4 regions of the Massilia sp. NP310 genome follow, and region 3 is predicted to be linked to each of the others. Evidence: predicted binding sites of a transcription regulator. Region 3 holds the regulator's gene; each other region holds the start of a gene.
What was found. The regulator sigma-54, encoded in region 3, starts transcription at its own class of promoters, with help from an activator protein. The targets are predictions, from matches to a motif close to TGGCANGNAANCTGCTTT.

Region 1 (5,402 bases), 200 kb from region 3:
GTGCGTGATGACCGGCCATGCCAACGGCGTGATCACCCTGAACATTGCCGAGGCCGATCCGGCCGAGCGCGAACGCACGCGCGAGCAGATGCACGAGCGCTATCGCACGCTGCTGGGCCATTTTCGTCATGAAAGCGGCCATTACTATTTCGACCGCCTGGTGGCCGGCAGTCCGTGGATCGACGAGTATCGCGCCCTGTTCGGCGACGAGCGCCAGGATTATGGCGAAAGCCTGAAGCGCCACTACGAAAATGGGCCGCCGGAAGACTGGGCGGAGCGTTTCGTGAGCAGCTACGCCAGCTCGCACCCGTGGGAAGACTGGGCCGAGACCTGGGCCCACTACCTCCACATGATCGATACGCTGGAGACGGCGCACTCCTGCGGCCTGCAGCTCAAGCCGCGCAAGGCCGACGAGCCCGCGCTCGACGGCATCACCCTGCCGACCAGGACCGACGCGTTCGACGATACCCTGAGCGACTGGTTCGCGCTGACGTACGTGCTCAACAGCCTGAATCGCAGCATCGGGATGCCGGACTCCTATCCGTTCACGCTCAGCCCGCCGGTACTGGAAAAGCTGCACTTCGTGCACCGGGTCGTGCGCGCCCAGATCAAGCAGGCGACGGCGCCAGCCAAGCCGGGCGCCTGAGCCGACGCACCGTCATGATGCCCGCGCCGCCGCTTTCCCCCGAAACGGTGCGGCGCGCGCCATGCCGGTGCGCCCGGCTTACGCGGTCTGGGTCTGGGTTTGCGTCATTCCGCCCAGGGTCTGCGTCTGCGACTGGGTCTGTCCTTCGTCGGGCAAGGCCGGCTCGATCGGGATCAGGAAGTCGCGGCTGATGCCGTTGCCCAGCGCGTCGACCGACGCCAGGAAGCGGGTCAGGAAGGCGTGCAGGCCTTCTTCGAGGATGGCGCTGATCGGGGACGATTGCAGCATGGCGTACAGTTCCACGGCCAGGCGCTCGGTATCGTGCGACTGCGCATTGCGCACGTCCTTCAGGTTGGCCACCACGGCGGCCATGCACGCCGCCAGCGAGCGCGGCATTTTCTCTTGCAGTATCAATAGTTCGGCCACCCGTGTCGACGTGATGGCGTCGCGGTAGACCTTGCGGTAGGTTTCGAAGGCGGACACCGAGCGCAACAGCGCCGCAAGCTGGTAGAACTCCGCCTGCGTCCCGGCCTGGACCGCATCATGCGCTCCGAACCTGAACTTGACGTCGAGGATGCGCGCCGTATTGTCGGCCCGTTCCAGGAAGGTGCCGAGGCGGATGAAGTTGAACGCCTCGTCCTGCAGCATGGTGCCCAGCGTGACGCCGCGCGACAGGTGCGAGCGGTACTTGACCCATTCCAGGAACTGGCCGGGATCGTGCTCGAAGGTGCGGTTCTTGAGATGCTTCTGCAGCATCAGCCAGGTCGTGTTCTCGGTTTCCCATACTTCGGTGGTCAGGGCGCCGCGCACGGCGCGCGCATTCTCGCGCGATGCGCGCAGGCAGCTGGTGATCGAGGACAGGTTGTCCGGATCGCGCACCATGAAGTCGATCACGTCCTTCTGCGTGAGCGCCGGGTACTTGGCCTCGAACTGCGCTTCCAGCTCGGACACGCCCAGCATGCTGCGCCAGCCCTGCTGCTCGGCCTGCGCCGACTGCGGCATCAGCGAATACTGGACCCGGACATCGAGCATGCGGGCCGTGTTTTCGGCGCGCTCGGTGTAGCGGGCCATCCAGAACAAGTGGTCTGCGGTGCGGCTCAACATCTTAGTTCTCCAGTATCCAGGTATCCTTGGTGCCGCCGCCCTGCGACGAATTGACCACCAGCGAACCTTCCTGCAGCGCCACCCGGGTCAGGCCGCCCGGCACCATCGACACGGTCTTGCCCGACAGGACGAAGGGACGCAGGTCGATATGGCGCGGCGCGATGCCCGATTCGACATAGGTCGGGCAGGCCGACAGGGCCAGCGTGGGCTGGGCGATATAGCCGTCCGGGTTGGCGATCAAGCGCTCGCGGAAGGCCTCGATCTCGGCGTGGGTCGAGGCCGGCCCGACCAGCATGCCGTAGCCGCCGGCGCCGTGCACTTCCTTCACCACCAGCTCGGGCAGCCGCGACAGGGTGTAGGCCAGGTCTTCCTTTTTCCGGCACTGGTAGGTCGGCACGTTGTTCAGGATCGGCTTTTCGCCCAGGTAGAATTCGATCATGTCCGGCACGTAGGGATAGATCGACTTGTCGTCGGCCACCCCGGTGCCGATGGCGTTGGCCAGGCCGACCCGCCCGGCGCGCACCGCGTCGAGCAGGCCCGGCACGCCCAGCGTGGACTCGGGGCGGAAGGCGCGTGGATCGAGATAGTCGTCGTCGATCCGGCGATAGATGACGTCGACCTGCTTCGGCCCGCGCGTGGTGCGCATGTAGACGGTGTCGTCGCTGACATACAGGTCTTGCCCCTGCACCAGCGCCACACCCATCTGCTGGGCCAGGAAGGCGTGTTCGAAATAGGCCGAGTTGTGCATGCCCGGCGTGAGGACGACCACGGTCGGGTCAAGCGGTCCGTCCGGCGCCACGGTGCGCAGGTTGTCGAGCAGCAGGTCGGGATAGTGCTCGACCGGCGCCACGCGGTTGCTCGCGAACAGGGCGGGAAACAGCCGCATCATCATCTTGCGGTTTTCCAGCATGTAGGACACGCCGGAAGGCACCCGCAGATTGTCTTCCAGGACGTAGAACTCGCCCTCGCCCGCGCGCACGATGTCGACGCCGGCGATATGGGCATAGATGTTTGAAGGCACCTTGACGCCCTGCATCGCGGGCCGGTACTGCGCATTGTTCAGGATCTGTTCGGGCGGGATGACGCCCGCCTTCAGGATATCCTGGTCGTGGTAGACGTCGTGCAGGAAACGGTTCAGCGCGGTCACCCGCTGCACCAGGCCGGCCTGCAGCCGGGCCCATTCGGCGGCGTCGATCACGCGCGGAATGATGTCGAACGGGATCAAGCGCTCCTTGCCGGCGTTGTCGCCGTAGACGGCGAAGGTAATCCCCACCCGCTGGAAGGTCAGTTCGGCTTCGGCACGTTTTTGCGCGATCAGTTGCGGCGACTGCAAGGCAAGCCACCGCGCAAACGCGTCGTAGTGAGGCCTTGCAATTGCCGCAGAGGAATACATTTCATCGTAAAAGTTCGGCATCGGATCCTCCAGTGGCATAGGTGCAATCAAGAAACGTGCCAGCTCGGCGACGCCGCACGATCGAATTATATTGCGGGTATGAATCATGCTTGTGCACAGTTGAAACAGGTATATATCGATGTGCTGGTATCGTTCGTGACCACCCCTATAAAGGCACTCCCGCATGGCTATCCGTATCGCGCTGCACCACAAGACCAGTTACCGCTACGACCGGCAAGTCGCCCTCTCGCCGCATGAGGTGCGCCTGCGTCCGGCGCCGCATGCGCGCACGCCGATCCTGTCGTATTCGCTGTCGGTGCTGCCGCAGGAGCATTTCATCAACTGGCAGCAAGACCCCTACGGGAATTACATCGGCCGTTTCGTGTTCCCGGAAAAAACGGATACGCTCGAGTTCACGGTCGACCTGGTCGCCGACATGACCGTCATCAATCCCTTCGATTTCTTCATCGAACAATATGCGGAGCATTTTCCCTTTGTGTATCCCGAGCAGTTGCAGGGGGAACTGAGCGCCTACGCGCAGCCCGAGCCGGCCGGCCCGCTGCTGCTGGCATGGGTAGACGCGGCGCGGCGCGAGCTGCTGGCGCAGCCGATGAACACCACCGACTTCCTGGTGGCGATCAACCAGCGCCTGCAGCGCGACATCGCCTATCTGCTGCGCATGGAACCGGGCGTGCAGACGCCGGAACACACGCTCGAGAAGCGTTCCGGCTCCTGCCGCGACAGCGGCTGGCTGCTGGTGCAGATCCTGCGCACGATGGGGCTGGCGGCGCGTTTCGTTTCCGGCTACCTGATCCAGCTGCGCGCCGACCAGGAGGCGCTCGACGGTCCGAGCGGCGCGCTCGAAGACTTCACCGACCTGCACGCCTGGACCGAGGTGTACATCCCCGGCGCCGGCTGGATCGGGCTCGACCCGACCTCGGGCATGCTGGCCGGCGAAGGCCATATTCCGCTCGCCTGCACGGCGCTGCCCTCGTCGGCGGCGCCGGTGACGGGGTTCAGCGACAAGGCCGAGGTCACCTTCATCCACGAGATGACGATCACCCGCATCCACGAAGACCCGCGCGTAACCAAGCCGTATTCGGACGCCGACTGGGAGGCCATCGACCGCCTGGGCCGGCAGGTCGACGCCGACCTGCTGGCCCAGGACGTGCGCCTGACCCAGGGCGGCGAGCCCACCTTCGTCTCGATCGACGACATGGACGCGCCGGAGTGGAATACCCAGGCCCATGGCGAGCGCAAACGCGCGCTGGCCGGCACGCTGGCGCAGCGGCTCAAGAATCATTTCGCGCCCGGCGGCCTGCTGCACTACGGCCAGGGCAAATGGTATCCGGGCGAACCGCTGCCGCGCTGGGCGCTGAACATCTTCTGGCGCGTCGACGGCGAGCCGCTGTGGCGCGACCCCGGCCTGTTCTCGGAAGAACACGTCGACGACGGCTATGACGCCGGGGACGCCCGCCGCTTCACCGCCGCGCTGGTCGATGCGCTCGGCCTGCCCGCCGGCAGCGCCATCCCCGCCTATGAAGACGTGCTGCTGCAGGCCCAACGCGAGCAGGCGCTGCCGCCCAACCTCGATCCCCTGCGGGCAGACCTGGACGCGCCGGAGGAACGGCGCCGGCTGGCGCGCCTGCTCGAACGCGGCCTGGGCCAGGTGGCCGGCTACGTGCTGCCGCTGCAGGCCGCGCCCGGCGCCGGCTGGCGCACCTCGGCCTGGCCGCTGCGGCGCGAACACCTGTACCTGCTCGAGGGCGACTCGCCGATCGGCCTGCGCCTGCCGCTGGCCACGCTGCCATGGGTGCCGCCGCGCGAACGCGATCCCGGTTTCGAGGTCGACCCGTTCGCCCCGCGCAGCGCCCTGGTGGCCGCGCACCACGCCGCGCAGCCGGCGCCGGACCGCGCGGCCGTCCAGCCTGCCTCTCCCTTCGCGCCGGACGCACGCGAGGTGATCCACACCGCGCTGTGCGTCGAAGTGCGCGCCGGACGCCTGCACGTCTTCATGCCGCCGCAGCAGCGCCTCGAGGATTACCTGGCGCTGGCCGGCGCGGTCGAGGCCACCGCCGCCAGGCTCGGGATGAAGCTGCGGATCGAAGGTTATGCGCCGCCGCGCGACCCGCGCATCAAGCTGCTCAGCGTCACGCCCGACCCGGGCGTCATCGAAGTCAATATCCATCCGGCCGCTTCGTGGAACGAGCTGGTGCACAACGTGACGACCCTGTACCAGGAAGCGCGCCTCACCCGCCT
Region 2 (5,402 bases), 540 kb from region 3:
GCCGTCATGCATAACGCCGGGGCCGCCCTGCTTGTCATTCTGGTGACCATGTTAAACTACCGGGTGAAGTTCCAACTCGACGCGGCCCGCGCCGCTCCGGCGCCCGAATTTGGCAATGCCTTGTTGCGCCAGCAAGCACCCTAAATGACGACCCAGACCGCCATCCACAAGCCTCCGAGCCGGTTCTCGCAATACTGGACCCTGACCAAGCCGCGCGTGACGCAGCTGGCGGTGTTCTGCGCCGTGATCGGGATGTTCCTCGCCACCGACGGCTTCCCCGGCTGGCAGACGCTGGTCGCCGGCACGGTCGGCATCTGGCTGCTGGCCGCCGCCGCCTTCGCGGTAAACTGCCTGGTCGAGGCCGAGGTCGACGCGCGCATGGCGCGCACCGCGCGCCGCGCCACCGCCTCGGGCGAGCTGAGCCAGTCGCAGACGATCACTTTTTCGGTCGCGCTGGGCGGCCTGGGCATGTATATCCTGTACACGCTGGTCAATCCGCTGACCATGTGGCTGACCTTCGTCACCTTCGTCGGTTATGCCTTCATCTATACCTTGCTGCTCAAGCCGAACACGTCGCAGAACATCGTGATCGGCGGCCTGTCGGGCGCCATGCCGCCGGCGCTGGGCTGGGCCGCGGTGGCCAATGAGGTGCCGATGGAAGCCTGGCTGCTGGTCCTGATCATCTTCATGTGGACCCCGCCGCATTTCTGGGTGCTGGCCATGTACCGGCGCGAAGATTACGCCCGCTCGGGCCTGCCGATGCTGCCGATCACCCACGGCATGAAATTCACCGGCCTGCAGGTGTGGCTGTACACGATCGGCCTGGCCGCGACCACCTTGCTGCCGTTCGCGGTCGGCATGAGCGGCCTGATCTACCTGGCGGCGGCGGTGCCGCTCAACGCCATCTTCCTGCGCCACGCTTGGCGGGTGCATCGCAACTACAGCGATATGGCGGCGCGCAAGACCTTCACCTGGTCGATCGTCTACCTGTCGCTGCTGTTCGCGGCCTTGTTGGTCGACCATTACTTCAGGTTCTGACATGAAAAAATTCTTGAGCGTAGTGGGGTTCACGGCCGTCGCGCTGCTGTCAAGCGGTTGCGAAAAATTGAGCGACAAGCCGCCAGCCTTCCACAACACCGACGTCACCGGCGTCGACTACGCCAAGGGTTTCGCGCTCACCGACCACACCGGCAAGCCGCGCACCCTCGAAGACTTCAAGGGCAAGGTGGTGGTGGTCTTCTTCGGCTACACCCAGTGCCCCGACGTCTGCCCGACCACGATGGCCGAGATGGCCACCGTGATGAAGGAACTGGGCCCGTCGAGCGACGACGTGCAGGTGCTGTTCATCACCGTCGACCCCGAGCGCGATACGCAGGAACTGCTGTCGCACTACGTCCCGGCCTTCGACAAGCGCTTCATCGGCCTGTATGGCGACGCCGCCGCGACCGCCAAGGTGGCCAAGGAGTTCAAGGTGTTCTACGCCAAGGTGCCGGGCGCCGATCCCGGCAGCTACACCGTGGACCACACGGCCGGCAGCTTCGTGTTCGACAAGCAGGGCCGCCTGCGCCTGTTCGTGCGCCACGGCCAGGGCCCGGCGCTCATCGCCCACGACCTGCGCCAACTGCTATGATGATGTAAACATCATTCATCACAGGACGGCATGGAAGCGCGACCCGGAAGAAACTACACCCGCATCGCCATCGTCGTCCTGCTGACGCTGGGCTGTCTCTATGTCTTGCGTCCCTTCCTGCCGGCCATCCTGTTCGCCGCCGCGGTCGCCATCTCCACCTGGCCCCTGTACCTGCGCCTGCTGCGCGAACTGCGCGGCCAGCGCACGATCGCGGCGCTGACGATGACGCTCACCCTGACCCTGCTGTTCATCATCCCGCTGTCGATGGTGGCCTACAACCTGGGCGACGACGTGGCGCGCGGCTTCAACGAATTGCGCGTCCTGGTCGAGCACCGCGAACTGGCGCCGCCGGCCTGGATCCGCGACATTCCCCTGCTCGGCGAAACGATCGACACCTACCTGCACGACCTGATCGCCAGCCGCGAGCAGATGCTGGCGCTGGCCCAGCGCATGATCGAGCCGGCCCGTATCTGGCTGGTCAAGGGCGGCATCATGCTCGGGACCGGCGTGGTGCAGATGAGCCTGGCCGCCTTCGTCAGCTTTTTCCTGTACCGCGACGGCAATGCGCTCTTGGCCGTGATCGCGGTGACGATGCGCAAGGTGATGGGCGAGGGCGCCGAATCGATCCAGCACACGGTCAGCCAGACCGTGCGCGGCGTGATGTACGGCCTGCTCGGCACGGCGCTGGCCCAGGCGCTGGTGGCGGCGGTCGGCTTCGCGATCGCCGGGGTGCCGGCGGTGCCGCTGCTGTCGGTGCTGGTGTTCCTGACGTCCCTGATTCCGCTCGGCCCGCCGCTGGTGTGGGGTGGGGCGACGCTGTGGCTGTTCGCCCATGGCGAGACGGGCTGGGCGATCTTCATGGCGATCTGGGGCACGGTCTTGATCAGCGGCGTCGACAACGTCGTGCGGCCGATGCTGATCAGCCGCGGCAGCAGCCTGCCGTTCCTCTTGACCCTGCTCGGGGTGCTGGGCGGCGTGATCGCCTTCGGCTTCGTCGGCATGTTCATCGGGCCGGTGCTGCTGGCGGTTGGCTATTCGCTGATGAGCGAATGGACCGGGACCGAGGATCCGATCGTTAAGCACGAGGGGGATCATGCTCACGAATAGCTGGCAATTGTCGGAGATTTTTACAGTGCGATCCCTGTGTCGGGATAAATGGTTATTTTCATTGAGCTAATTTAGTTGGCGCGAATTTTGCTATGTTGATTGTTCCATAACAAATATAGGGATGATCATGAATAAACGACTGACCGGCGCTTTGGGCGCGCTGCTGCTGGCAAGCGCGCTTCCCGCCAAGGCCGGAAGCATCGTTCTGGATTTCGAGGCATTCATTTCGCACAGCCAGATCGGGGATTTCTATAGCGGTGGGCGCGATAGCCACAATCGCCAAGGCTACCATGACTACGGTCTGAGCTTTCGCAACGAGTATGTCATGCATACGCCGCGCGGCGCCTTCCTTGGAGGGCCAGTGGAGCTGACGATTGACCCAGCCAAGCTGCGCGCAGCTCTGGGCAGCGACAAGTACTACATCTCGTTTAACGCAGCGCGCTATGACGTCGATGGCGGCGGAGTGAATGTGTTGTTCGAAGATGGGTTTTACGAACCATACACTTGGGTCTCCGGCAACGGTAACCCTTACTGCCCGACCAACCCGAGTTTCTGCGGCTTTCCGCATCTTGGGACCATGGGTAGCTATCGTGTCTATTCGGCATATGGCGACGCGATGGCCACACATATCAGCTTCAATACTGATCGCCTCGATAACCTCCAGTTCCACGCCTACACAGGCGGCGAGTTCATCCTTCCGCCACCAATCATCGGCGTGGAGCCGCTGGATCGCGTGATTCCCGAGCCGGCATCGATGGCTTTGTTGGGTGTGGGCATGCTGGGCTTGTTCATCCGCCGTCCGCGGTCTTGATGTCCTGCTTCCGGTCGGTTGTATCCGGTGCCGGAAGCGGCTTCGTCCAGAATCAACAGGTTCCCAGCTTCCACACCAGCTTGTCCCTGCCTTTTTCCAGCAACAGCACCTCGACGCCGTTCTTCACCGAGCGCGTGATCGTCACCGAACGCCCAAAGTAGCCATACTCGGTCTTGAGCGCGTCCCTGCTCTCGCTCTGCTTGACCTCGGCGCGGTCGATCTGCAGCCGCAGGTTCTGCAGGATCTGGGCGTCCGGCCAGCGCGCCGACAGGGCGACGTGGCGGGTGCGGTCGTCGCCATTGGCGTCGGGATAGCGCCGCTCGCAGGCGGCGGCGACGCCCGCATGCATCAGCGAAGCCAGGCACAACAGGCCTGCAGCCAGCCCGGGAAGCATGGAAAACCGGATGGTCATGGATCGTGCTCGAAGTTCACAAGCGCTCATCGTAACAGCAGGCGCAGCTGCTCGAAATCGATCGGCTTGGTCAAATGGTGATCGAAGCCCGCGTCCAGCGCCAGCGTGCGGTCCTTGTCCTGGCCCCAGCCGGTGGCGGCAACGAGCGTGATGTCCAGGCCGGACGGCAGGGCGCGCAGGCGCCGCGCGAGTTCGTAACCGTTGTAGTCGGGCAGCCCGATGTCGAGCAGGGCGACGTCGGGCGCGAATTCGGCCGCGACGTCCAGCGCGGCGGCCGCGGTGTGCGCCATACGCGTCTCGCAGCCGAACAGTTCCAGCGCCAGCGCCATGGTCTCGGCGGTGTCGAAGTTGTCGTCCACCACCAGCACCCGCCTGGGCGAGACCGGCGCGGCCGGTTCCGCGGCGGCTTCCGGCGCGGCGCAGCCGGCGACCAGCGGCAGGCGCAGCGTGAATTCGCTGCCCAGGCCGGGCCCGGCGCTCTCGACCAGGATCGCGCCGCCATGCAGGTCGACGATGCCGCGCGCCAGCGCCAGCCCGATGCCGAGCCCGCCCCTGGCCCGGTCGAGGGCCGGTTCGAGCTGGGCGAACATATTGAAGACCGCGCCCAGCGCGTCCGGCGGAATGCCGATGCCGTTGTCGCGCACGCGCAGTTCGGCGTGCCCGTCCGCGCAGGTGAGTTCGACGTCGATCTGGCCGCCGTCCGGCGTGTACTTGGCGGCATTGGCCAGCAGGTTGATGACCACTTGCGCCAGGCGCGTGGCGTCGCCGTCGACCACCAGCGGCGTGTCGCCAACGGACAGGCGCAGCGTATGGCGCGCCGCCGCCATGGCCGGGGCCATGTCCTGCGCCGCGCCGCGCACCAGCGGCGCCAGGTCGACCGCCGTGCGCCGCAGCCGCATCCGGTTCTGGGTGATGCGCGAGACGTCCATCAGGTCGTCCACCAGCCGTGTCAGGTGGCGCAGTTGGCGGTCGAAGGCCTGCAGCAGGCGCTCGTCGGCGCCGCTGCCGTACTTGAGCTTGAAGACGTCGACCGCGCTGCGCATCGGCGCCAGCGGATTGCGCAGCTCGTGCGACAGGGTGGCCAGGAATTCGTCCTTGCGGCGGTCGGCCGCCGTCAGTTGCAGGTTGAGCGCCTGCAGCTGCAGGTCGGCCGCGCGCTGGGCCTCGAGCGCTTCCTCGGCCACCTTGCGCGCGCCGAGCAGGGCATGTTCGTAGGCGTGGCGTCCGCTCGACCTGAACACGGCCCAGTGGTCGAGCCAGGCGCCGTCGGCGCCGGGATGGCGCACGATGTTGAGCAGCACCGGCAGGTGCCGTCCGTCCAGGGTGAGCAGGTCGACCTGGACTTCGTTCACCGCGCCTTCGCGCTGCAGCAACGGCACGCAGCGGGTGTGGTGGAACAGGCGGGCGCCTACCGACAGCAGGTCGTGGAAACGCAGCTTGCC
Region 3 (5,402 bases):
CTCAAGGAAGCGGTCATCAACTTCGATTCGCTCGACATCGACGAGGTGACCGGCACCCGCATCCTGACCGGCAACGTGGTGCTGACCCGCGGCACCCTGGTGCTCAAGTCCGACCGCGCCCTGGTCAAGGAAAGCCCGGAAGGCTATATGAGCGTGACCCTCACCGCTGCCGGCGGCAAGGTCGCCACTTTCCGCCAGAAGCGTGACGGCGGTCCCGACCTGTGGGTCGACGGCCAGGCCGAGCGCATCGAGTACGACGAGCGGTCGGAACTGGTGCGCCTGTATTCCAACGCCGTCGTGCGCGAACTCGAAGGCGCGCGCATGACCAACCAGATCACCGGCCCCTTCATTTCCTACGACAACCGCAAGGAAGTGGCCACGGTGCGCAACGACGAAAGCGGCAAGAGCGTCGCCGGCGGCGGCCGCGGCACCCTGATCCTGGCGCCCAAGCGCGCACCCGCCGGAGGCGCCCAATGACGGCGATTCCGATGGAGCTGGGCGATCGCAGCACCCTGGTCGTCAAGGGCCTGCAGAAAAGCTATGGCAAGCGCCTGGTGGTGCGCGACGTGTCGCTGCAGGTGGAATGCGGCGAAGTGGTCGGCTTGCTGGGCCCGAACGGAGCCGGCAAGACCACGTCGTTCTACATGATCGTCGGCCTGGTGCCGTCGGACGCCGGCTCGATCGACATCAACGGCACCGACATCACCAGCCTGCCGATCCACCGCCGCGCCGTATTGGGCCTGTCCTACCTGCCGCAAGAGGCTTCGGTGTTCCGCAAGCTGACGGTGGAAGAGAACATCCGCGCCGTGCTCGAGCTGCAGAAGGACAACGGCAAGCCGCTGTCGAAAGACCAGATCAACGAGCGCCTCGACACCCTGCTGGCCGACCTGCAGATCGAGAAGCTGCGCGAGAATCCGGCGCTGTCGCTGTCGGGCGGCGAGCGTCGCCGCGTGGAAATCGCGCGCGCGCTGGCGACCAATCCGCGCTTCGTGCTGCTCGACGAACCGTTCGCCGGCGTCGACCCGATCGCCGTGATCGAGATCCAGCGCATCGTGCGCTTCCTGAAGGAGCGCCGGATCGGTGTTTTGATCACCGACCACAACGTGCGCGAGACGCTCGGCATCTGCGACCGCGCCTACATCATCAACCAGGGCGCGGTGCTTGCCTCCGGCCGTCCTGACGACATCATCGCCGACGAGTCGGTGCGCCGCGTGTACCTGGGTGAACACTTCCGCATGTGAGCGACGCCTAGATGAAACAGTCCCTGCAACTTCGCACTTCGCAGCACCTCGCGCTTACGCCGCAACTGCAGCAGTCGATCCGGTTGCTGTAACTGTCGACGCTCGAGCTGCACCAGGAGATCGAGCAGATACTGGGCGATAACCCCTTGCTCGAGCGGCTCGACGATCCGCTCGACCGATCGGTGCGCCTGCTGGCCGATGGCGCCATCAACAATGCGCCCGCCAACGGCGAAGCGCCGCCGGCGCCCGGCCAGCAGGCCGAGGGTGAGGGTGCGCCTGCGCAGGAGGGCGAGGGTTTCGAGGGCGGCGCCGACAACGATCGCGTCGATGCCGACTGGAGCGACAGCGGCGCGCCATCGTCCGGCGGCGGCGAGGACGAGGACGGCCGCCCGCAACTGGAAGCCTGCGCCATCACGCTGCGCGAACACCTGATGGAACAGGTGCGCGAAGCCATCCTGTCGGCGCGCGACCGTGCGCTGGCCGAGCTGGTGATCGATGCGCTGGACGACAACGGCTACCTGGAAGAGCCGCTCGACGAGATTCACGCCAGGCTGCCCCAAGAACTCGAGATCGAGATCGACGAATTACGCTGCGCGCTGGCGCTGGTGCAGAGCATGGATCCGGTGGGCGTCGGCGCGCGCAGCGCGGCCGAGTGCCTGGCGCTGCAGATCCGGCGCATGCCGGGCGTGCCGCTGGTGACGCGGCGCATGGCGCTGACCATCGTCGAGGGTTACCTGAGCTGGTTCGCCCAGCGCGAGTACAGCAAGCTGAAAAAAGCGCTCGACTGCGACGACGAAGACTTGCGCGAGGTGCAGGCCGTGGTGCGCCAATGCAATCCGCATCCGGGCGCGGCGTTCGCTTCGAACGTGTCGGACTACGTGGTGCCGGACGTGATCGTGCGCCGTTCCAAGAGCGGCTGGGCGGTCACCCTGAACCCGGACGTGATGCCGCGCCTGCGCGTGAACAGCCTGTACGCGAGCCTCCTCAAGCAGGGCAAGAGCGAAGCGCAGATGGGCGCGCAGTTGCAGGAAGCGAAGTGGCTCATCAAGAATATGCGCCAGCGATTCGACACCATCCTGCGCGTGGCGGAGGCGATCGTCGAGCGCCAGCGCAACTTTTTCTCCCATGGCGCGGTTGCCATGCGGCCCCTTGTTTTACGTGAGATAGCTGATACACTAGGCCTACACGAGAGCACAATTTCTCGTGTCACAACGCAGAAATACATGCTGACCCCGCACGGCATGTTTGAGTTGAAGTATTTCTTCGGCAGCCACGTTGCCACCGAGGCGGGAGGCGAAGCATCCTCGACGGCAATCCGTGCGCTCATCGCACAATTGACAGGAGCAGAAGACCCTAGGAACCCATTGTCCGACAGCAAGATCGCGGAGATGCTCGGGGAACAAGGCATGGTCATCGCGCGCCGGACGGTTGCAAAATACCGTGAAGCCCTCAAGATACCCCCTGTAAGCCTCCGCAAGTCCTTGTAACTGCGCCGTCCACACCCGTCGTGCCTTGTCGCGTTGGTGTGGTCCACACGGTGCAACCTTTTCAAAGGAGTGTGTATGAACCTCACAATCAGTGGCCATCATCTCGAAGTAACCCCCGCCATCCGTGAATACGTTCAGAATAAGCTCGAGCGCATCATTCGCCATTTCGACCAGGTGATCGACACCCACGTCTTCCTGGCCGTCGACAACCTCACTGAAAAAGAAAAAAGGCAGAAAGCAGAGATCAACGTCCAGGTGTCGGGCAAGACCCTGCACGTGGCAAGCGTCGCGCAAGACCTGTACGCCGCGATCGACACGCTGATGGATAAGCTGGACAGACAGATCCTGAAACACAAGCAAATGCTGAAGGACCATAGCCGTACCTCGATCAAACGCCTGCCGGAAAACGGCGGCGAAGACGCTGCTGTCGCCTGATCAGGCGCAGGGCTCACACTAGCTAAGGGCGTCTGAGGGGACGCCCTTTTTGCATCCAGCTCCCCGATATGACGCGTATCGTGTGTTCGGTAAAATGCATGTCTCTCCATTACGGATTACGCCATGACCGACCACGTCCTGACCCGCGTCGCCAACCGCACCGGCATCATCACCCTGGACCGCCCGAAGGCGCTCAATTCGCTGTCGCTCGAGATGGTGCGCGCGCTCACCACTGTGCTGCGCGCCTGGCGCCATGACGGGCAGGTCGACGCGGTCGTACTGACCAGCAGCAGCGAGAAGGCCTTGTGCGCGGGCGGCGACATCCGCTTCTTCCATGAGGTCGGCCATGCGACGCCGATGGGCGGCAGCGCGCTGCTCGAGGATTTCTTCACCGAAGAATACGCGCTGAACCACCTGATCCATTTCTACCCGAAGCCCTACATCGCCATCATGGATGGCGTCGTGATGGGCGGCGGCATGGGCATCGCCCAGGGCGGCCCGGACTGCGGCCTGCGCATCGTGACCGAGCGCACGAAGATGGCCATGCCCGAGGTGAACATCGGCCTGTTTCCGGACGTCGGCGGCAGCCACTTCCTGTCGCATGCGCCGGGACAGCTCGGCAACTACCTGGGCCTGACCGGGCTGACGATCGGCGCCGCCGACGCGCTCCATATCGGCCTGGCCGATGTCTTCGTGCCGGGCGCCGAGCTGCCGGCCCTGCATGCCTTGATTGCGTCCACACCCGGCGCTGACCTGCCGGCGGCGATCCGCGCTTTCGCGGCGCCGTTCGCGCCGCAGGCGGGCAACGGCGAACTGCAGGCCCAGCGCCAGCTGATCGATGCGCATTTCGGCGCCGCCTCGGTCGCCGCGATCATGGCTTCGCTCGAAGGCGACGAGACGCTGTTCGCGCAGCGCGCCCTGGCGGCGATGCGCCAGCGCTCGCCCCTGATGATGTGCGTGACCCACGAACTGCTGGCGCGCGGCGCGCAGCTGTCCGTGGCCGATTGCCTGCGCATGGAACGTTCGCTAGTGCGCCACAATTTCGCGCATGGCGAAGTGCTGGAAGGCGTGCGTGCGCTGGTGATCGACAAGGACAATGCGCCGCGATGGAATCCGCCTTCGCTCGATCAGGTGACGCCCGACATGGTGGCGCGCTTCTTCGACCCGGTGTGGCCGGAGCATGCGCATCCGCTCAGGCATCTCGCATAATCCGCTGCGTGCATATCCATTTTTGCGTGACACCATATCGGTGAGGTGTGAACATCGGGTCTTCATGACCTGAAAGGAAACCCGATGCGCCTGCGTGCCTTGCTGATTGCGATGACCTTGTCCTGCGCCGCCGCCGCGCAGGACTACCAGCCCGCCTTCGATCCGAGCCGGCTCAAGGGCCCAACGACAGGGCCGGTCAACGAGATCATGGTGCTCGGCTCGCCCCACCTGGCGCACCTGCCCAAGACCTTCCAGACGTCGAGCCTGGCCCCGCTGAACGACCGGCTCGCCGCCTGGAAGCCGCAGGCGATCGCGGTCGAGGACCGCTCCGGGCCGCAGTGCGATTTCATGCGCCGCTATGCGGTGCGCTACCAGGAGGCGGTCGACGGCTATTGCTGGGATACCGCGCCGGCCAGGGCGGCGACCGGGCTCGACGTGCCGCAGGCCACCGCCGAGGCCGAACGGCTGCTGGCCGCCTGGCCGGCGGCGCCGTCGGCGGCCCAGCGACGGCGCCTGGCGGCCGTGTTCCTGGCCGGCGGCGAGGAGGCGTCGGCCGTGGTCCAGTGGCTCCGCCTGCCGGCCGCTGACCGCCGCGCCGGCGACGGGCTGGATGAGGTCCTGGTCGCACGGCTGCAAAAGCTCGCGGTTCATCCCAACGAAAGCGTGTCGATCGCGGCGCAGCTGGCGGCCCGGCTGGGGCATGAGCGCGTGTATGCGATGGACGACCAGACGGCAGGCCGCCCCTACGCCGACCGCAAGGCGGCCGGCGAGGCGATCATGAAGGCCTGGGATAATCCGGCCAATGCCAGGCGCAAGAAAGAGGACGAGATCCTTGATCGGGGCGTCGATACCCCGGAAGGGCTGCTGGCGATGTACCGCGCCTACAATTCGCCTGCCCATGTCGCGGCGAGCTTCGAGATCGACTTCGGGGCGGCGCTGAACGAGCCGTCGCCGCAGCGCTTCGGCCGCGCCTACGTCGGCTACTGGGAAACGCGCAACCTGCGCATGGCGGCGAACATCCGCGACGTGG
Region 4 (5,402 bases), 2.8 Mb from region 3:
ACATCATCCCGAAGCCGTTCGATCCGCGCCTGCTGGCGGCGATCGCGCCGCGCGTGGCCGAGGCGGCCGCCGCATCGGGCGTGGCGACCCGTCCGATCGAGGACATGGACGCCTACCGCGACCAGCTGGGCCAGATGATCTACCACACCGGTTTCTTCATGAAGCCGGTGTTCAACAAGGCGCGCGCCAACCTGCGCAAGGTGGCCTACGCCGAAGCGGGCGAGCCGCGCGTGCTGCGCGCGGTGCAGACGGTGGTGGACGAGGGCATCGCCCAGCCGGTGCTGATCGGCGACGAGGGCGCGATCGCGCGCGCCGTCAAGCAGGCCGGCCTGCGCCTGCAGGCGGGCGTGGACTACACGGTCATCGCGGCGGAAAGCGACACCACGCTGCAGGGCACGCGCCTGCTCAAGTCGGGCCAGGTCGACGCCCTGATCTGCGGCATGACCGGCAGCTACGACAGCCACCTGGAACACGTCCGGAACGAGATCGGCGTGGCGCCGGGCGCCGAAGTGCTGGCCGCGATGAACGCGCTGGTGCTCGACAAGCTGACCCTGTTCATCACCGACACCTACGTCAACGAGACCCCGAGCGCCCAGGAGCTGGCGGCGATCACCCGCCTGGCGGCCGACGCCATGCAGCACTTCGGCCTGGAGCCGAAGGCGGCGCTGCTGTCGCACTCGTCGCAGGGCTCGTCCGAGCGTCCGTCGGCGCGCCGCATGCGTGAAGCCCGCGCCCTGCTGGCCGAACAGGCCCCAGAGCTGGCGGTGGTCGGCGAGATCCACGGCGACGCCGCGCTGTCGCAGGAAATCCGCGACATCTACAACATCGACGCCGGCTACGCGGGCAGCGCCAACCTGCTGGTGATGCCGTCGCTGGATGCGGCCAACATCCTGTTCAACGTGCTCAAGGTCGCCAGCGGCAAGGGCGTGACGGTGGGTCCGATCCTGCTGGGCGCGGCCAAGTCGGTGCACATCCTGAGCCCGAGCGCCACCGTGCGCCGCATCGTCAACATGACGGCGCTGGCTGCCGCGCAAGTCGTTTAATGCGCTAACCCTCCCCATCCGGCGGCCCCTTGCGAGGGGCCGTCGCGTTTTTTGGCTTTCTCCATGATTTCCGTGATCGACCTCGCATTGAACTTCGGCCTGGGCGCCTCGCTCGGCATCGCCGGCGGCATGCTGGGCATCGGCGGCGGCCTGATCGCCATTCCGGTGCTGGGCCTGTTGTACGGCATGAACCAGCACCTGGCCCAGGGCACGGCGCTGGTGATGATCGCGCCGAACGTGGCGATCGGCTTCTGGCGCTATCACCAGAAGCATCCGGTCGACCTGCGCTCGGTCGGCGTGGCCGGCCTGTGCTCGATCGGGACCGCCTGGCTGGCGGCGCGCTTCGCGGTGGCGATCGACGCCGAGGTGCTGCACTACGCCTTCGCGCTGTTCCTGCTCGCGCTGGCGCTGTACTTCGGCTGGCCGTCGCGGCGCAAGACCGGCGCGCCACCCCCGCCCGTGAAGGAAGTGCCGCGCCGGTTGATGCCGGCGATCGGCATCGCCAGCGGCGCGGTGTCGGGCTTCTTCACGATCGGCGGTGGCATGGTGGTGGTGCCGGCGCTGGTGAGCCTGTTCAAGATGCCGCAGACGCGCGCCCAGGGCATGGCGCTGGCGCTGGTGGTGCCGGGCGCCTTCGTGGCGCTGGCCACCTATGGCCACAGCGGCGCGGTCGACTGGCAGGTCGGCCTGCCGCTGGCGCTGGGCGGCGTGCTGACCGTGTCGTGGGGCGTGCACCTGGCGCATACCTTGCCGCCACGCCTGTTGCGGGTGGCGTTCAGCACGGTGCTGCTGGCGGCGGCCGTCACCATGCTGGTCACCGGCGGCGCCTGATGCTCGGCGCTTGATGTTCAGCGCTTGCGGCGGCTGGCCGCCAGGCCGGCGAGGCCGAGCCCGAGCAGCGCCAGGCCGGCCGGTTCCGGCACCTCGTTCGGCCCCACGTACTGCGGGACGATGCGGGTTACGTGCTCCTGGTAGCCGTCGTTATAGTCGAGCCACTGCGCGTAAGCGGGATCCAGGGTCCCCCGGGACACGGTGCCGCGGTGGGTGCCCGAAAAGCTTTCGAATCCGGAACCCTCGGGTCTGGCCAGATAAATCGAGCTGGCGTAGTCGGCGCTGTAGTACAGGATGCCGGACGGATCGTAGGCGAACGTGATGCCGAACCAGGTGGTCTGGTCGCCGCCGAAGTCGCTGTAGATGCTGAAATTGGTCGGGCCGTCTTGCAGGAAATGCGTACTGACTGCGGTGATCCGGGTGCTGCCTTCGGACCACTGCGGCGACAGGGACATCTGGAAGGGCCAGCCCACACCCTGGATCGGCACCCCGAACCGGAAGTCGGCGATGGACCCATCGGTATCGTGCTGCACGAAATAGCCGGTCAGCGGACCGTTGAAATTGTATTGCACGTAGCCCGCCCATGCCGGCAGCGCGCACAGCAGGCCTGCCGCGACCACCATCATTTTTTTGATCATGTTGTCTCTCCCTGGTTGAGTGGAAACCGGGCAGGGAGCAAGTAGCATGCCAAAAAATTAATCTGATTACGATCAAGGACTTGGCGACTTCCCGATGAGATTTGTCGCTTGCCTGTAAAGCAGCCCGACAGGGCGATTCAGTCGGCGATGCCGTTGCCGGCGCCGAACCGGTCGAGCAGGAAATCGATGAAGGCGCGTGCCCGCGCCGACTGATGCCGGCGGTTGCGGTAATACAGATACAGGTCGGCCCCCGGCTGGACATGGTCGGGCATGACGATCTTCAGGCGCCCGCTGTCCACATACTTCTTCAGGTCCCATTCCGAACGCACCAGGATGCCGTGTCCATCCAGCGCCCAGCCGAGGGCGATGTCGCCGTCGTTGCTCGACAGCGTGCCGCCGACCTTCACCGAGACGCTGCGTCCCTCGTGCACCAGGCGCCAGACGCCGTAGGCGTCGTCGTTCTGCCGGTGCACGATGCAGCGGTGCGCCGCCAGTTCTTCCAGCGTGCGTGGCTCGCCGTGCTGCTCCAGATAGCGCGGCGAGGCGCACAGGAAGCGCCGGTTCGACATGACGCGGCGCGCCACCAGGCGCTGGTCGGGCAGTTCGCCGAAGCGGATCGCCAGGTCGATGCCGCCCGCGGCCAGGTCGACCGGGCGGTCGGTGACGTCGAGCTGCACCTCGACCTGCGGATAGCGCTGGGCGAAGCTCGATACCAGCGGCGCGATCGCCGTGCGTCCGAAGCCCAGCGACGCGTTCACCTTCAAGAGGCCGCGCGGCACCGAGCGCGTGCCGGAGACCGCTTCTTCCATCTCGCGCAGTTCGGCCAGGATCCGGGTCGCGTAGTGCAGGTAGGTTTCGCCTTCGGGCGTCAGGCTGCTGGTGCGGGTGGTGCGGTTCACCAGGCGCACGCCCAGGTGTTCTTCGAGCTGGGCCAGGCGCTTGGTGGCGGCCGGCGGGGTCAGGTCCAGTTCGCGGGCGGCCGCCGACAGGTTGCCGTGGCGCGCCAGCAGGACGAAGAATTCGAGGTGGGAAGCGAGCTCGTTTTTCACCGCAGGTTAAGAATCTAGTGAATCCGCCTCAATCATAACCGCCTTTGGAGCGAATAATCTGGTGGCTCGTACAACCGCAAGCGAAGGAACACCAGATGAGAATCGTCGAGATCCGCGAAAAAACCGTCCCGATCAGCTCCCCGATCCGCAACGCGTACATCGACTTCAGCAAGATGACGCTGAGCGTGGTCGCCGTCGTCACGGACGTCATGCGCGACGGGAAGCCGGTGATCGGCTACGGCTTCAATTCCAACGGCCGCTACGGCCAGGGCACGCTGATGCGCGAGCGCTTCATCCCGCGCATCCTCGAGGCCGATCCCGCGTCGCTGCTCGATGCCGGCGGCGACAACCTGGATCCGCACAAGGTGTGGCAGGCGATGTTCACCAACGAAAAGCCGGGCGGGCATGGCGAGCGCTCGGTGGCCATCGGCACCATCGACATGGCGGTGTGGGACGCGACCGCCAAGATCGCCGGCAAGCCACTGTTCCAGCTGCTGGCCGAGCGGTATGGCAACGGCGAGCCGGATCGTAAAGTGTTCGTCTACGCGGCCGGCGGCTATTATTATCCGGGCCAGGACCACGGCAAGCTGAAGGACGAGATGCGCAGCTACCTGGATCGCGGCTACACGGTGGTCAAGAAAAAGATCGGCGGCGCTTCGCTCGACGAAGACCTGCGCCGCATCGATTCGATCCTGAGCGTGCTGGGGGATGGCCAGAAGCTGGCGGTGGACGCCAACGGCCGCTTCGACCTGGACACCGCGATCCGCTACGCCAAGGCGCTGTCGCAGTACGACCTGTTCTGGTACGAGGAAGCCGGCGACCCGCTCGACTACGAACTGCAGGCCACCTTGCGCAACTACTACGACAAGCCGATGGCCACCGGCGAGAACCTGTTCTCGATGCAGGACGCGCGCAACCTGATCCGCCACGGCGGCATGCGTCCGGACCGCGACTGGCTGCAGTTCGATTGCGCGCTGAGCTACGGGCTGGTGGAGTATTTGCGCACGCTCGACATGCTGCGCCAGCATGGCTGGTCGAGCAGCCGCTGCATTCCGCACGGCGGCCACCAGATGTCCCTGAACATCGCGGCCGGGCTGGGGCTGGGCGGCAACGAGTCCTATCCCGACCTGTTCCAGCCGTATGGCGGCTTCCCGGATGGGGTGAAGGTCGAGAATGGCTACATCACGATGCCGGACCTGCCGGGGATCGGGTTCGAAGGGAAGGCCGACCTGATTGCGGAGATGCGGCGCTTGACCGATTGAGCGGACCTCGTCGTCAATCCTTCAGGCCCGACCCGGGCCTGGCCTGGGCCGCATGCAGGTCGGCCTTGACCGTATCGGGGGCCAGGTTGTTGACGACGTTGCCGATGAACTTGCTGCTGGCGAGGCCCGCGACGATGCGGTCCTTGCCTTCCTTGAGGGCTTCGTAACCTTCCGCGGCCACCTTTGCCGGCGAGGCCTTTTCTCCCACGCCGAGCTTGTTGGTCAGCATGTCGGCGCGCGGCCAGAAATTGGTGTCGACCTGGCCCGGCATCAAGAGCGTGATGGTGATGCCTTCGATGCCGCTGTCCTTGAGTTCGGACTTGACCGCTTCGGCGAACGACACCAGGAAGGCCTTGGTCGCGCCATACACAGCCTCGTACGCCGTCGGCATGGTGCCCGAGATCGAGGCGGTGAACAGCAGCTTGCCGGCGCCTTGCTCGACCATGTCGGGCAGGATGCGCTTGGTCAGGTGGACTTGCGAGATCGTGTTCAGCTGGATCATCGCGATCTCGCGTTGCAGGTCGGTGCCGCCGACGAAGCGGCCGCCGAGGCCGACGCCGGCGTTGAGGGCGGCGGCGG

Region 1: KY496_RS21750 (DUF2126 domain-containing protein) is a predicted target of sigma-54. The motif match lies at 3,239-3,256, and genes of this name have one in related genera.
Region 2: KY496_RS23340 (PEP-CTERM sorting domain-containing protein) is a predicted target of sigma-54. The motif match lies at 2,814-2,831, and genes of this name have one in related genera.
Region 4: KY496_RS08230 (PEP-CTERM sorting domain-containing protein) is a predicted target of sigma-54. The motif match lies at 2,547-2,564, and genes of this name have one in related genera.

The regions. Positions count from the first base shown of each region.
Region 1 is NZ_CP080379.1:4,937,215-4,942,616, reverse strand. It holds gene KY496_RS21765 (putative zinc-binding metallopeptidase) at 1-646, shown strand, start outside; gene KY496_RS21760 (alpha-E domain-containing protein) at 725-1,750, opposite strand; gene KY496_RS21755 (circularly permuted type 2 ATP-grasp protein) at 1,752-3,164, opposite strand; gene KY496_RS21750 (DUF2126 domain-containing protein) at 3,328-5,402, shown strand, end outside.
Region 2 is NZ_CP080379.1:5,271,270-5,276,671, forward strand. It holds gene KY496_RS23320 (heme A synthase) at 1-144, shown strand, start outside; gene cyoE (heme o synthase) at 145-1,038, shown strand; gene KY496_RS23330 (SCO family protein) at 1,040-1,630, shown strand; gene KY496_RS23335 (AI-2E family transporter) at 1,661-2,737, shown strand; gene KY496_RS23340 (PEP-CTERM sorting domain-containing protein) at 2,865-3,548, shown strand; gene KY496_RS23345 (hypothetical protein) at 3,601-3,960, opposite strand; gene KY496_RS23350 (ATP-binding protein) at 3,987-5,402, opposite strand, start outside.
Region 3 is NZ_CP080379.1:4,733,210-4,738,611, forward strand. It holds gene lptA (lipopolysaccharide transport periplasmic protein LptA) at 1-477, shown strand, start outside; gene lptB (LPS export ABC transporter ATP-binding protein) at 489-1,241, shown strand; gene KY496_RS27475 (hypothetical protein) at 1,253-1,333, shown strand; gene KY496_RS20845 (RNA polymerase factor sigma-54) at 1,388-2,728, shown strand; gene hpf (ribosome hibernation-promoting factor, HPF/YfiA family) at 2,804-3,163, shown strand; gene KY496_RS20855 (enoyl-CoA hydratase/isomerase family protein) at 3,287-4,372, shown strand; gene KY496_RS20860 (DUF5694 domain-containing protein) at 4,457-5,402, shown strand, end outside.
Region 4 is NZ_CP080379.1:1,894,832-1,900,233, reverse strand. It holds gene KY496_RS08240 (NADP-dependent malic enzyme) at 1-1,043, shown strand, start outside; gene KY496_RS08235 (sulfite exporter TauE/SafE family protein) at 1,107-1,874, shown strand; gene KY496_RS08230 (PEP-CTERM sorting domain-containing protein) at 1,892-2,512, opposite strand; gene KY496_RS08225 (LysR substrate-binding domain-containing protein) at 2,650-3,561, opposite strand; gene KY496_RS08220 (mandelate racemase/muconate lactonizing enzyme family protein) at 3,657-4,823, shown strand; gene KY496_RS08215 (SDR family oxidoreductase) at 4,837-5,402, opposite strand, start outside.